2 linked regions of the Nonomuraea africana genome follow. Each later gene encodes a partner of the first gene's protein in a complex. Links are inferred from orthologs where the notes say so. Each region holds a gene or a part of one and is shown in the gene's direction. Other genes may lie near its edges.

What was found. The genes of interacting proteins can lie anywhere in the genome.
Region 2: the proteins of uvrA (region 1) and mfd are in contact, whole or in part, in a crystal structure (PDB 4DFC), measured with the Escherichia coli proteins. The link is inferred for Nonomuraea africana from one-to-one orthologs.

Annotation. Positions count from the first base shown.
Region 1 is NZ_JADBEF010000001.1:3,764,385-3,771,006, reverse strand. What follows is about bases 2,029-5,378. They hold uvrA (excinuclease ABC subunit UvrA), read left to right. Parts: upstream 2,029-2,337; coding sequence 2,338-5,178; downstream 5,179-5,378. Other genes in these bases: H4W81_RS17830 (Rieske (2Fe-2S) protein), read left to right, coding at 5,320-5,378; H4W81_RS17840 (maleylpyruvate isomerase family mycothiol-dependent enzyme), read right to left, coding at 2,029-2,159. Also shown: pssA (CDP-diacylglycerol--serine O-phosphatidyltransferase), read left to right, coding at 1-512; H4W81_RS17845 (MBL fold metallo-hydrolase), read right to left, coding at 718-1,374; more of H4W81_RS17840, read right to left, coding at 1,371-2,028; more of H4W81_RS17830, read left to right, coding at 5,379-5,730; H4W81_RS17825 (Rieske (2Fe-2S) protein), read left to right, coding at 5,836-6,297; H4W81_RS17820 (Rieske (2Fe-2S) protein), read left to right, coding at 6,347-6,622. UniProt on the Escherichia coli protein: The UvrABC repair system catalyzes the recognition and processing of DNA lesions. UvrA is an ATPase and a DNA-binding protein. A damage recognition complex composed of 2 UvrA and 2 UvrB subunits scans DNA for abnormalities.
Region 2 is NZ_JADBEF010000001.1:6,546,835-6,552,911, reverse strand. What follows is about bases 1-4,033. They hold mfd (transcription-repair coupling factor), read left to right. Parts: upstream 1-344; coding sequence 345-3,833; downstream 3,834-4,033. Other genes in these bases: H4W81_RS31000 (SurA N-terminal domain-containing protein), read left to right, coding at 3,864-4,033; H4W81_RS31010 (class I SAM-dependent methyltransferase), read right to left, coding at 1-167. In the rest of the region: more of H4W81_RS31000, read left to right, coding at 4,034-4,454; H4W81_RS30995 (nucleoside triphosphate pyrophosphohydrolase), read left to right, coding at 4,456-5,367; H4W81_RS30990 (hypothetical protein), read left to right, coding at 5,380-5,712; eno (phosphopyruvate hydratase), read left to right, coding at 5,755-6,077. UniProt on the Escherichia coli protein: Couples transcription and DNA repair by recognizing RNA polymerase (RNAP) stalled at DNA lesions. Mediates ATP-dependent release of RNAP and its truncated transcript from the DNA, and recruitment of nucleotide excision repair machinery to the damaged site.

The DNA of each region.
Region 1 (6,622 bases):
ACGTGATCAGCTTCGGCTTCGCGCCGGCGTTCATGGTCGTGATCTGGGGCGGTTTCACCGGCAAGCTGCCGCTGACGGCGGTGATCGTGGCCGCGGCCTCGGTGCTCATCGCCGGCTGCGTGCGACTGGCCCGCTTCGCCTGCGTCAAGACCAAGAGTGGCGACTTCATGGGCCTGCCCATCCCGATGGGCGCGATGACGGTCGTCTCGATCGTGCTGCTGTTCCAGCCCAACTGGTTCTCCCTGGCCGCGGTGCTCGGGGTCGCGTGGCTGATGGTGAGCCGCATCGAGTACCCCAAGCCCAAGGGGCAGCTGGCGGCCGTCGTGCTCGCCTGGATCATGATCAACGTGGCGTGCCTCACGGCGTGGGCCGCGTGGCCGCAGGGTGGCGACACGCTCATCCAGGTCGGCGCCACGATGCAGATCGCGCTGGTCGCGGCGATCCCGCTGCGGGTGCTGTTCTTCAAGCGCGAGCAGCGCAAGGAGCGCAAGGAATCCGCGGGCGTCGACTGACGACAGGACAAGGGGCTCGCGCCGCTTCCCGTGGAAGCGTGCGCGAGCCTTTTGTCATTCATCCCGTACGGCAGGCCCCCAACGCGCCTCCGCCGTCACCGGCACCGCTCCGTCCAGGGGACGCTCCTCGGGCGCGCCGCCGCAACGGCGCCCGTGGACCGGGCGGATCGTGCCTGCTGTACGAGAGGGCCGGCTACCAGCCTGGCTACCAGCCTCGGGCCCGCCACTCGGGCAGCGACGGCCGCTCCGCGCCGAGAGTCGTGTCCTTTCCATGGCCCGGATACACCCACGTCTCGTCGGGCAGCCGGTCGAAGACCCGCTCCACCACGTCGTCGTAGAGCTGGGTGAACCGATCGGGGTCCTTCCAGGTGTTGCCCACCCCGCCGGGGAACAGCGAGTCGCCGGTGAACAGGTGCTGCTCGCTGCCGCCGCCGTCGTAGAGCAGCGCGATCGAGCCGGGGGTGTGGCCGCGCAGGTGGATGACCTCGAGCGTGACCACGCCGACCGAGATCCGGTCGCCGTGCTCCACCAGCCGGTCGGGCGTGAGCGGCAGCCCGGGAGCGTCCAGCGGGTGCGCGATCGTGGCGGCTCCCGTGACCTTGACCACCTGCTCGAGCCCCTGCCAGTGGTCGCCGTGCTGGTGGGTGGTGATGACCGCGGCCGGCGGCTGGTCGTTGATCAGCGCGAGCAGCCTGTCGGGCTCGGCCGCGGCGTCGATGAGCACCCCTTCACCGGTGCCGGTGCAGCGCAGCAGGTAGGCATTGTTGTCGAACGGGCCCACGGCGAGCTTGGTGATGGTGAGCTTGTCGAGCTCCCGCACGTCGGCAGGGCCGCCGACCTGGACATCGCCTGTGTAGGTCATGGGCTCTCCTCTGGGTAGATGTCGGGAGGCGCCGTCGGGAGGTTCGCGGGGGCGGGCATGGTCAGCCACGGTGGTGGCGACGGCAGCTGCTCGCCCGTGGCGCGCGGCCCCTCGGACACCACCCTAATCCCCTCCCCTGCTGACCGTCCGGTCAGCCAGGCGAGCACCTCGCGCGATCCGCCGCGCACCACGGGCCCCTCGCCCAGTCCGTGCCACTCGCGTGCGGGCCGCTCCAGCAGGATCGCGCTGACCGTGCCGCTGCCGTACGGCCAGCAGGCCAGGCAGTCGTGCAGCTCTCTCAGCACGAAGGCCTCGGGCCAGTTGGCGGGCGTGTATCCGGCGCCGAGGTCGACATGGTGGAGCTCCAGCTCCCGCAGCCGCCGTACCAGCACGTACCAGGCGGGGTGCGGGGGCGGCCTGAGCGCGGAGACCATCGCCGACCAGGCCTGCGCGGGCAGCTCCTCGATCGTCGCGGCCAGCCGGGCGGCGCTCTCCTCCAGGTCGGCGCGCTGCTCGGCGGCCTTCCTGGCGGCGCCCGCCTCGATCCCGGCCGCCCGCGCGGCGGGGTCCGGGTACTGCGGCGTCTCGATCCCCGTCCTGGCCCAGGTGAGCAGATTGACCAGGCCGTCGGCGTTGCGGGCGAGATGGGTCAGCACATGGCCCCTGGTCCAGCCGGGCAGCAGCGAGGGCGCGGTCACGCCGGCGTCATCCAGCTCGGCGGCGGTGGACAGGAGCCGCTCCGTGGCGGCGGCGAGTTCGGCGCGCAGAGAGGGCAGAACGGTCATGCGGGCATAATGCCGCAGTTCACGTGGTTGAACCTGCAAGGACCGGTACCGGCTCGGGAGAAAGCCGTACTCTGGTGAGGGAAGTTTTCGACGGGGCGCCAGCGGACCCCCGAAATTGTCGGAGCCTCCCTCTACCATCCCCCGTGGACCTATCAACACCTTCGACGTCGGGATCACCGTGGCAGACCGTTTGATCGTGCGTGGCGCACGTGAACACAACCTCAAGGACGTCTCGCTCGACCTTCCGCGAGACTCCCTGATCGTCTTCACCGGGCTATCGGGCTCGGGCAAGTCGAGTCTGGCTTTCGACACGATCTTCGCCGAGGGCCAGCGTCGCTACGTCGAGTCCCTGTCGTCCTACGCCCGGCAGTTCCTGGGCCAGATGGACAAGCCCGACGTCGACTTCATCGAGGGGCTGTCTCCCGCGGTCTCCATCGACCAGAAGTCGACCAGCCGCAACCCCCGCTCCACGGTCGGCACCATCACCGAGGTCTACGACTACCTGCGGCTGCTGTGGGCGCGCATCGGCAAGCCGCACTGTCCCGCCTGCGGGCGCCCGATCGCCAGGCAGACCCCGCAGCAGATCGTCGACAGGGTGATGGAGCTCGACGAGGGCACCCGCTTCCAGGTGCTCGCCCCCGTCGTCAGGGGCCGCAAGGGCGAGTACGCCGAGCTGTTCCGCGAGCTGCAGACCAAGGGCTTCGCCAGGGCGAGGGTCGACGGCACGGTGATCCGCCTCGAGGAGCCGCCGACGCTGAAGAAGTACGAGAAGCACGACATCGAGGTCATCGTCGACCGGCTGTCGGTGAAGGAGTCGTCGCGCAGGCGGCTCACCGACTCGGTCGAGACCGCGCTGACGCTGTCCGGCGGCACGATCACGCTCGAATTCGTCGACCTGCCCGACGACGACCCCGGCCGTGAGCGCTTCTACTCCGAGCATCTCTACTGCCCGTACGACGACCTGTCGTTCGAGGAGCTCGAGCCGCGCTCGTTCTCCTTCAACTCGCCCTTCGGCGCCTGCCCCGAGTGCACCGGCCTCGGCACGAAGATGGAGGTCGACCCCGACCTCGTCGTGCCCGATCCGGAGAAGACGCTCGGCGACGGCGCGCTCAACCCGTGGGCCGGCGGCCACACCAGCGAGTACTTCGTCCGCCTGGTCGAGGCGCTCGGCCTGACCATGGGCTTCAACCTCGACACCCCGTGGGAGAAGCTGTCGAAGAAGGCGCAGAAGTCCCTGCTCTACGGGCACGACGAGCAGGTCCACGTCCGCTACAGCAACCGCTACGGCAGGCAGCGCTCCTACTACACGACCTACGAGGGCGTGATCCCGTGGGTGCAGCGCAGGCACGCCGAGGCCGAGAGCGACTCCACGCGTGAGCGCTTCGAGGGCTACATGCGCGAGATCCCGTGCCCGACCTGCGAGGGCAAGCGGCTCAAGCCGGTCTCGCTGGCCGTGACCGTCGCCGACAAGTCGATCGCCGACGTCTCGGGCATGTCGATCGGCGAGTGCGCCAAGTTCCTCGCCGCGCTGAAGCTGTCCGACCGCGACATGCACATCGCCGAGCGAGTGGTCAAGGAGATCAACGCCCGTATGGGCTTCCTGCTCGACGTCGGCCTCGACTACCTCACGATGGACCGCGCGGCGGGCACCCTGGCCGGTGGCGAGGCGCAGCGCATCCGCCTGGCCACGCAGATCGGCTCGGGCCTCGTCGGCGTGCTCTACGTCCTCGACGAGCCGTCCATCGGCCTGCACCAGCGCGACAACATGCGCCTGCTCGACACCCTGATCAGGTTGCGTGACATGGGTAACACGCTGATCGTCGTCGAGCACGACGAGGACACCATCGCCGCAGCCGACTGGGTGGTCGACATCGGCCCCGGCGCGGGCGAGCACGGCGGCCAGGTCGTCGTCTCGGGCACCGTCCAGGACCTGCTCGCCAGTGAGGAGTCGCTGACCGGCGCCTACCTGTCGGGCCGCAGGTCCATCGCGATCCCCGCCAAGCGCCGCAAGCGCGACAAGAAGCGGCAGATCACGGTGAAGGGCGCGCGCGAGCACAACCTGAAGGGCGTCGACATCGACTTCCCCCTCGGCGTGTTCACCGCGGTCACCGGAGTGTCAGGGTCGGGCAAGTCGACGCTGGTCAATGACATCCTCTACAACGCGCTGGCCAAGGAGCTCAACGGCGCCCGCACGGTGCCGGGCCGCCATTCGCGGGTGAACGGCATGGACCAGGTCGACAAGGTCGTCCACGTCGACCAGTCGCCGATCGGCCGCACCCCCCGCTCCAACCCGGCGACCTACACCGGGGTCTTCGACCACGTGCGCAAGCTGTTTGCGGCGACCACCGAGGCGAAGGTGCGCGGCTACCAGCCGGGGCGCTTCAGCTTCAACGTCAAGGGCGGGCGCTGCGAGGCGTGCGCCGGCGACGGCACCATCAAGATCGAGATGAACTTCCTGCCCGACGTCTACGTCCCCTGCGAGGTCTGCCACGGCGCCCGCTACAACAGGGAGACGCTCGAGGTCCACTACAAGGGCAAGACCATCTCCGAGGTCCTCGACATGCCGATCGAGGAGGCGCTGTCGTTCTTCGACGCCATCCCGGCGATCAAGCGGCACCTGCAGACCCTCAACGACGTCGGCCTGGGCTACGTGCGCCTCGGCCAGCCGGCGACCACGCTGTCCGGTGGTGAGGCGCAGCGCGTGAAGCTCGCCTCCGAGCTGCAGCGCCGCCAGACGGGCCGGACGATCTACGTGCTCGACGAGCCGACCACCGGCCTGCACTTCGAGGACATCCGGCGGCTGCTCGGCGTCCTCGGACGACTGGTCGACGGCGGCAACACGGTGATCGTGATCGAGCACAACCTCGACGTGATCAAGACCGCCGACTGGGTCATCGACATGGGTCCCGAGGGCGGTTCCCGCGGCGGCACCCTGGTGGCGTCCGGCACGCCCGAAGAGGTGGCGCTCGTGGACGAGAGCCACACCGGCCGGTTCCTGCGGAAGATCCTCTCTGTCTGACGCCCCGCCCACCCCCCGGGGGCCGGATTCGGGACCACGGGGGGCCCTCAATATGCTGAATAGCAGGTAAAGGCCCGGCCTGACATGGGCGTCGGGGGATCGCGGAGGGGCGACATGGCAGGCGAGGAGCGGGGTAGTGGCATGCCCACACCGGGCCGGCGCGAGGTGCTCGGAGCGGCGGGCGTGGCCGTGTGCGGGGTGGCGCTGGCCGGGTGCGCAGGCGGGGACGGCACCGCCGCGGCGGTCGTGCCACCCGGCATCAAGGGCAAGGTCATCGCCAAGAAGGCCGACGTCCCCGTGGGCGGCGGCAAGGTGATCAACGAGTGGAAGATCGTGGTCACCCAGCCCACCTCGGGCGTCTTCAAGGCGTTCACCGCCAGGTGCCCGCACAAGGGCTGCTCGGTGTCGCGTCCCGAGGACGGCGTGCTGACCTGCCCGTGCCACGGCAGCGAGTTCGCCCTCGACAGCGGCAAGTGCCTCAAGGGCCCCGCCCAGGCGCCGCTGGCGGAGTTCCCGCTCAAGGTCGAGGGCGACGGAATCGTCATCCTGTGAACGGGTAAAACTACCTGGTTTCGAGGATCGGCTCGGGGAAGGCTGAACCGGCGCGCACGCGCGGCCGTACCTGAGAAGAGACAGCGATCCTGGAGGGTGATCATCATGGCAGAGGCGACACGTCGCGCGGTGGTGCTGGGAGCCGGGGGTGTGAGCCTGGGCGCGCTGCTCACCGCCTGCGCCGGATACGGACAGCCGGCCGACACCGTGGCCGAGCCCGCGGCCCCCGCTTCCTCGGCTCCGGAATCCGCGCAGTCGAAGCAGGACGAGAAGCCCGCGGGGGAGGAACTGGCCAGCACGGCCGAGATCCCCGAGGGCGGCGGCAAGGTCTTCGCCGAGCAGAAGGTCGTGGTGACGCAGCCGTCAGCGGGCGAGTTCAAGTGCTTCACGGCCATCTGCACCCACCAGGGCTGCCCGGTGGACAGCGTCGAGGGCGGGACCATCAACTGTCCCTGCCACGGCAGCAAGTACAACATCGCCGACGGCTCCGTGGCCAACGGGCCGGCGACCAAGGGGCTGGCGGAGAAGAAGATCACGATTGACGGCGAGAAGATTTCGCTGGCGTAGGCCGCGTTCTTTCACAAATTTCTCAGTTGTCTGCGGTTGGTTGGTTCGCATGCGAGACGATCTTAAGAACCGCAGGACGGTTATCGCGGGTGTGGGAGCGGGCGGCCTGGCCGTGGTGCTGGCGGCGTGTGGCGGTGACGGCGAGGCGACGACCAGCGCGGCCCCACAGGCACAGGCCGGCTCAGCGGCGCCCTCCGCCTCCACCTCCGCCACCGGCGGCGAAGCGAGTACGGCAGGACTCACCACGACGGCCGACGTGCCGGTCGGAGGCGGGACGATCTTCAAGGAGCAGAAGGTCGTCGTGACCCAGCCGACGGCAGGCCAG
Region 2 (6,077 bases), 2.8 Mb from region 1 along the record:
TCGACACCCGTGGCCTTGGCGTCGATCCGGTCGAGGAAGGGCGGTGGGTCGTGAGCGCACCCTGCGACGAGCAGGTCGAGCCTGCGCCCCAGTTGCTCGGTCCACTGCTCGCGAATTCGCTGCTCGAAAAGGTCGCCTCTGAGAGCGACCGACCGCACGTCAGCCATGTCACCCAGAGTAATCACATCAACCCGGCTCGTTAGGTATTTCCTGCGGAGCGGCCGGCCCGCGAGGACACCCGGCGTGCGCCTCCAGCGGTGGAAGTAGTCTGGACGGGCAGACCCCCGCGACCTCACTCGGCCGGGGGTAGTCGTGTTGCCGCCGTGGGGCTGAGGGCGTATCTGATGAGTCTTTCCGGACTGCTTGACCTTGTTGCCGCCGACCCGAAGCTGACCGCCGTCCTGAAGCAGGGCGGCGACGTCTCGTTGGTCGCGCCCGCCGCGCTGCGCCCGTTCGGCGTCGCGGCGCTGGCCGAGCGCGAGCGCCGCACGGTACTGGCCGTCACCGCCACCGGTCGTGAGGCGGAGGACCTGGCCTCGGCGCTCACCAGCCTCGTCGACCCCGCCACCGTGGCGGTCTTTCCGGCGTGGGAGACGCTGCCGCACGAGCGGCTGTCGCCGCGCAGCGACACCGTGGGACAGCGGCTGGCCGTCCTGCGCAGGCTGGCGCACCCGGTCGCGGACGACCCCACGGCCGGACCGCTGTCGGTGATCGTCGCGCCGATCCGCGCGCTGCTGCAGCCGATCGTCAAGGGCCTCGGCGACCTCGAACCGATCAGGCTGCGCGCGGGGGACGACGCCGACCTGGACGACGTGGTCGCCCAGCTGATCCAGAACGGCTACGCCAGGGTCGACATGGTGGAGAAGCGCGGCGAGGTGGCCGTGCGCGGCGGCCTGCTCGACGTCTTCCCCCCGACCGAGGAGCACCCACTGCGCCTCGAGTTCTGGGGCGACACGGTCGAGGAGATCCGCTGGTTCAAGGTGGCCGACCAGCGCTCGCTCGAGGTGGCAGGCGACGGCCTGTTCGCCCCTCCCTGCCGCGAGCTGCTGCTCACCGCCGACGTGCGGGAGAAGGCGGCCGAGCTGGCGCGCGAGCATCCCTCGCTGGCGGAGGTGCTCGACCAGCTGGCCGAGGGCATGCCGGTCGAGGGCATGGAGGCGTTCGCCCCGGTGCTGGCCGGTGAGATGGACCTGCTGATCGACCACCTGCCGAGGAACGCCACGGTGTTCGTGTGCGATCCCGAGCGCATCAGGGGCAGGTCGGAGGAGCTGGTCAGGACGAGCCAGGAGTTCCTCGAGGCGTCGTGGATCAACGCGGCGGCGGGCGGCGAGGCCCCGATCGACCTCGACGCGGCCGCCTTCCGCACGCTGGAGGAGGTCCGCGAGCAGGCCGACTCGCTCGGCCTGCCGTGGTGGACCATGGCGCCCTTCGGCGAGGGCGTCGAGCTCGATGCGCAGGACAGCGAGGCCTACCGGGGCGACACGCAGAAGGCCCTGGCCGACATCAAGGGCTGGCTGGGCGAGGACAAGTCCGTCGTGCTGCTCAGCGAGGGCATGGGCCCGGCCGAGCGGATGGTCGAGCTGCTCAAGGGCGTGGACGTGCCCGCTCGGCTGTCGAAGTACCTGGACAGGGCGCCCGAGCCCAAGGTCGTGCACGTCACCACCGGGCTGATCGAGCACGGCTTCGTCACGCCCGAGCTCGCCGTCCTCACGCATCTCGACCTGGTGGGGCAGAAGGCCAGCACCAAGGACATGCGCCGCCTGCCGAGCAGGCGGCGCAACATGGTCGACCCGCTCCAGCTCAGGGTCGGCGACCACGTCGTGCACGAGCAGCACGGCGTGGGCCGCTACGTCGAGATGGTCCAGCGCACCGTGCAGGGCGCCACCCGCGAGTACCTCGTCATCGAGTACGCCAAGGGTGACCGCCTCTACGTGCCGACCGACCAGCTCGACGAGGTGACCCGCTACGTCGGGGGCGAGGCGCCCACTCTCAACAGGATGGGCGGCGCCGACTGGGCGAAGGCCAAGTCGAGGGCGAAGAAGGCGGTCAAGGAGATCGCGGGCGAGCTGATCCGCCTCTACAGCGCGCGGATGGCGAGTCCCGGGCACGCGTTCGCGCCCGACTCCCCGTGGCAGCGGGAGATGGAGGACGCCTTCCCCTACGCCGAGACCGGCGACCAGCTCGAGGCCATCGACGAGGTCAAGCGTGACATGGAGCGCGGCGTGCCGATGGACAGGCTCGTCTGCGGCGACGTCGGCTACGGCAAGACCGAGATCGCGGTGCGCGCGGCGTTCAAGGCCGTGCAGGACGGCAAGCAGGTCGCGGTGCTGGTGCCGACGACGCTGCTGGTGCAGCAGCACCTGTCGACCTTCAGCGAGCGCTTCTCCAGCTTCCCGGTCAACGTGCGGCCCGTCTCCCGCTTCCAGACCGACGGCGAGGTCAAGGCGACGCTGGAAGGGCTGAGGGCGGGCGAGATCGACCTGGTGATCGGCACGCACCGGCTGCTCAGCCCCGAGGTCAGGTTCAAGGACCTCGGCCTGATCATCATCGACGAGGAGCAGCGGTTCGGCGTCGAGCACAAGGAGGCCATGAAGCACCTGCGCACCCAGGTCGACGTGCTGGCGATGTCGGCCACGCCGATCCCGCGCACGCTGGAGATGGGGCTGACCGGCATCCGCGAGATGTCCACGATCCTCACCCCGCCGGAGGAGCGGCACCCGATCCTGACCTTCGTCGGGCCGTACGACGAGAAGCAGCTGACGGCGGCGATCAGGCGCGAGCTGATGCGCGACGGGCAGATCTTCTTCGTCCACAACAGGGTCGCCTCGATCAACAGGGTCGCCTCGCGGCTCAAGGAGCTGGTGCCCGAGGCGCGCGTCGCGGTCGCGCACGGCCAGATGAACGAGCACCAGCTCGAGAAGATCATGGTCGGCTTCTGGGAGCGCGAGTACGACGTGCTCGTCTGCACCACGATCGTCGAGTCGGGCCTCGACGTGCCCAACGCCAACACGCTGATCGTGGACAGGGCCGACAACTACGGCCTGTCCCAGCTGCACCAGCTGCGCGGCAGGGTCGGGCGCGGCCGCGAACGCGGCTACGCCTACTTCCTCTACCCGCCGGAGAAGCCGCTCACCGAGACCGCGCACGAGCGCCTGGCCACCATCGCCCAGCACACCGAGATGGGCGCGGGCATGTACGTCGCGATGAAGGACCTGGAGATCCGCGGCGCGGGCAACGTGCTCGGCGCCGAGCAGTCGGGCTTCATCGCGGGCGTCGGCTTCGACCTGTACGTCAGGCTCATGTCGGAGGCCGTGCAGGAGCAGAAGGCCAAGCTGTCGGGCGAGCAGGTCCAGGAGGAGCACCCCGACGTCAAGGTCGAGCTGCCCATCAACGCGCACATCCCGCACGACTACGTCACCTCCGAGCGGCTGCGCCTCGAGGCGTACAAGCGGATCGCGGCCATCACCGCCGACGTCAACATCGACGAGGTGCGCGCGGAACTCACCGACAGGTACGGCAGGCCGCCCGTCGAGGTGGAGAACCTGCTGGAGGTCGCGCGCTTCCGGCTCAAGGCCCGCCAGGCGGGGCTGACCGACGTGACGCTCATGGGGCAGAACATCAAGTTCGGCCCCGTGGAGCTGAAGGAGTCGCAGCAGGTCAGGCTCGATCGTCTGTACAAGAAGGCGCTGTACAAGGCGGCGGCGCAGACGCTGTTGGTGCCTGTGCCGAAGACCAAGCCGCTCGGTGGGGTGCCGCTGCGCGACCTCGAACTGCTGAAATGGTGTTCGGACCTGGTCGAGGTCATGTTCCTGGAACCGGCGAGGGTAAAGTAAGCCGACGTTTCGTCGCGAAGGGATGCAAGGGTGAAGTCGATTCGAGTGGCCGTCGCCGTCGCCGCGCTTGGAGTTGCGGTGACCGCCTGTTCGTCGCCCGTCCAGGCCGGATCCGCGGCCGTCGTCGGTAACGAGCGCATCTCGGCCAGCGATCTGAGCACGAACGTCAAGCAGCTCGAGAGCGCGCTGGCCAAGGCCCAGATCCCGCAGTCGCAGCTGGGGCTGCCCGTCACGCAGTACGCGCTGCTGCAGATGGTCAACGTGGCGCAGTTCAGGCAGCTGGCCACCAAGGCGGGCACCAAGGTCACCGACGGTGAGATCGACCAGCTCATCGCCTCGCAGGGCGGTCTCGCCGCGCTCGAGAAGCAGACCCTGGCCCAGGGCGTGCCGCCGGCCTACACCCGCGAGTGGCTCGGCACCTCGATCGCCATCAACAAGATGATGCAGCAGTACGGCGGCGGCACCGACGAGGCCGCCAGGCAGCGCGGCCAGCAGAAGCTGATCGAGGAGGCCTCCGCGATCAAGGTGACCTACAGCCCGCGCTACGGGACCTTCGACCCGCAGAAGGGCTTCGTCGACGCGGGCCGCTTCGGCAAGCCGGCCTCTTCCACCCAGGGCTGAGATGCCGCTCGTCGTCGTCACCACCTCGCCGAGAGTCGCCCCTGGCGTGCTCAGCCACCAGGCGTGGCAGGCGCTGTCGTCCGGCAGGGTGCTGACCGGTTCGGCGGACCACCCGCAGCTGCCCTATCTGGCGGAGGCGGGCATCGAGGTCGAGGTGGTCACCCCCGACCACGCCGCCCTGGTACGGCAGGCCGTCGACGACACCGTGGTCTGGCTGGCCGGCGAGGACGAAGGCTTCATGCGCGCGGTCGGCCACGCCGCCCTCGCGCTCGACGACCCTCCGGTGATCGAGGTCGTCCCCGGCTCCTACGACCTGCCTGGCGCGCGCGTGCTCGACCTGGTCGCGGTGATGGACCGGCTCAGGACCGAGTGCCCGTGGGACCGCAAGCAGACCCACGCCTCGCTGGTGCCGTACCTGATCGAGGAGGCCTACGAGGTCCAGCACGCGGTCGAGCAGGGCTACGGGCTGCGTGAGGAGCTCGGCGACGTGCTGCTCCAGGTGGCCTTCCACGCCAGGGTGGCCGACGACTTCGACATCGACGACGTGGCCGACGTGATCGTCGGCAAGCTGATCCGCAGGCACCCGCACGTGTTCGGCGACGTGAGCGCCGAGACCGCCGACGAGGTCAACACCAACTGGGAGGCCATCAAGGCCCACGAGCGGGCCGGCAAGGAGCTGTTCGACGGCGTGCCGATGGGCCAGCCCGCGCTGTCGCTGGCCGCCCAGCTCATCCGCAGGGCCGAGAGCGCGGGCGCCCCCGAGGGCCTGGCGCACGCGGTCGGCCAGGGCGTGGCCAGGGAGCTGTTCGACCTGGTACGGCGGGCGCAGGAGGCCGGGCTCGACCCCGAGGCCGAGCTGCGCGGCGCCGCGATGGCCTACCGGGCGCGGGTGGAGGCCTGGGAGTCCCGCTAGTCCGCCAGCGAGGTGACGGCGGCCGACTGGCGCGTGCTGGCCGTCCAGGTGCGGACCGGGGGCGTGGACGTCGTCGACTTCGAGGACGGCAAGCCGACCTGCACGGTCTCCGAGGAGCTCGCCGACGTCAAGGTCGCGGGGGAGGTGCTGGTCGGCGCGGGGCCCGGGCTCGGCCTCTGGCGGCTGGACACCTGCGAGAGACTCGCGGCCCCGCTCGCGTCGGGCAAGGTCGCGGCCCTGGCCGTGGGCGAGGTCGACGGCGGGAAGGTCGTGGTGGCGGGCGTCGACGGCAAGGGGATGAGGATGTGGAGCCTCGATGGCGTACCAGCTGGTCGGGGTCGATAGGCTCGTATGGCAAACCGCCCTTCGACTCTAGGAGCGCCTGACGTGGCTTCCATCGAGGCCGTTTCCGCCCGCGAGATCCTCGACTCCCGGGGCAACCCGACTGTCGAGGTCGAGGTCCTCCTCGACGACAACAGCACAGGCCGCGCAGCGGTCCCCAGCGGCGCCTCCACCGGCGCGTTCGAGGCCGTGGAGCTCCGCGACGGCGACGAGCGCTACGGCGGCAAGGGCGTCGAGAAGGCCGTGCTGGGCGTCACCGACGAGATCGCCGACGAGATCCTCGGCATCGACGCCGACGAGCAGCGGATCATCGACCAGATCATGATCGACCTGGACGGCACGCCCAACAAGGGCAAGCTCGGCGCCAA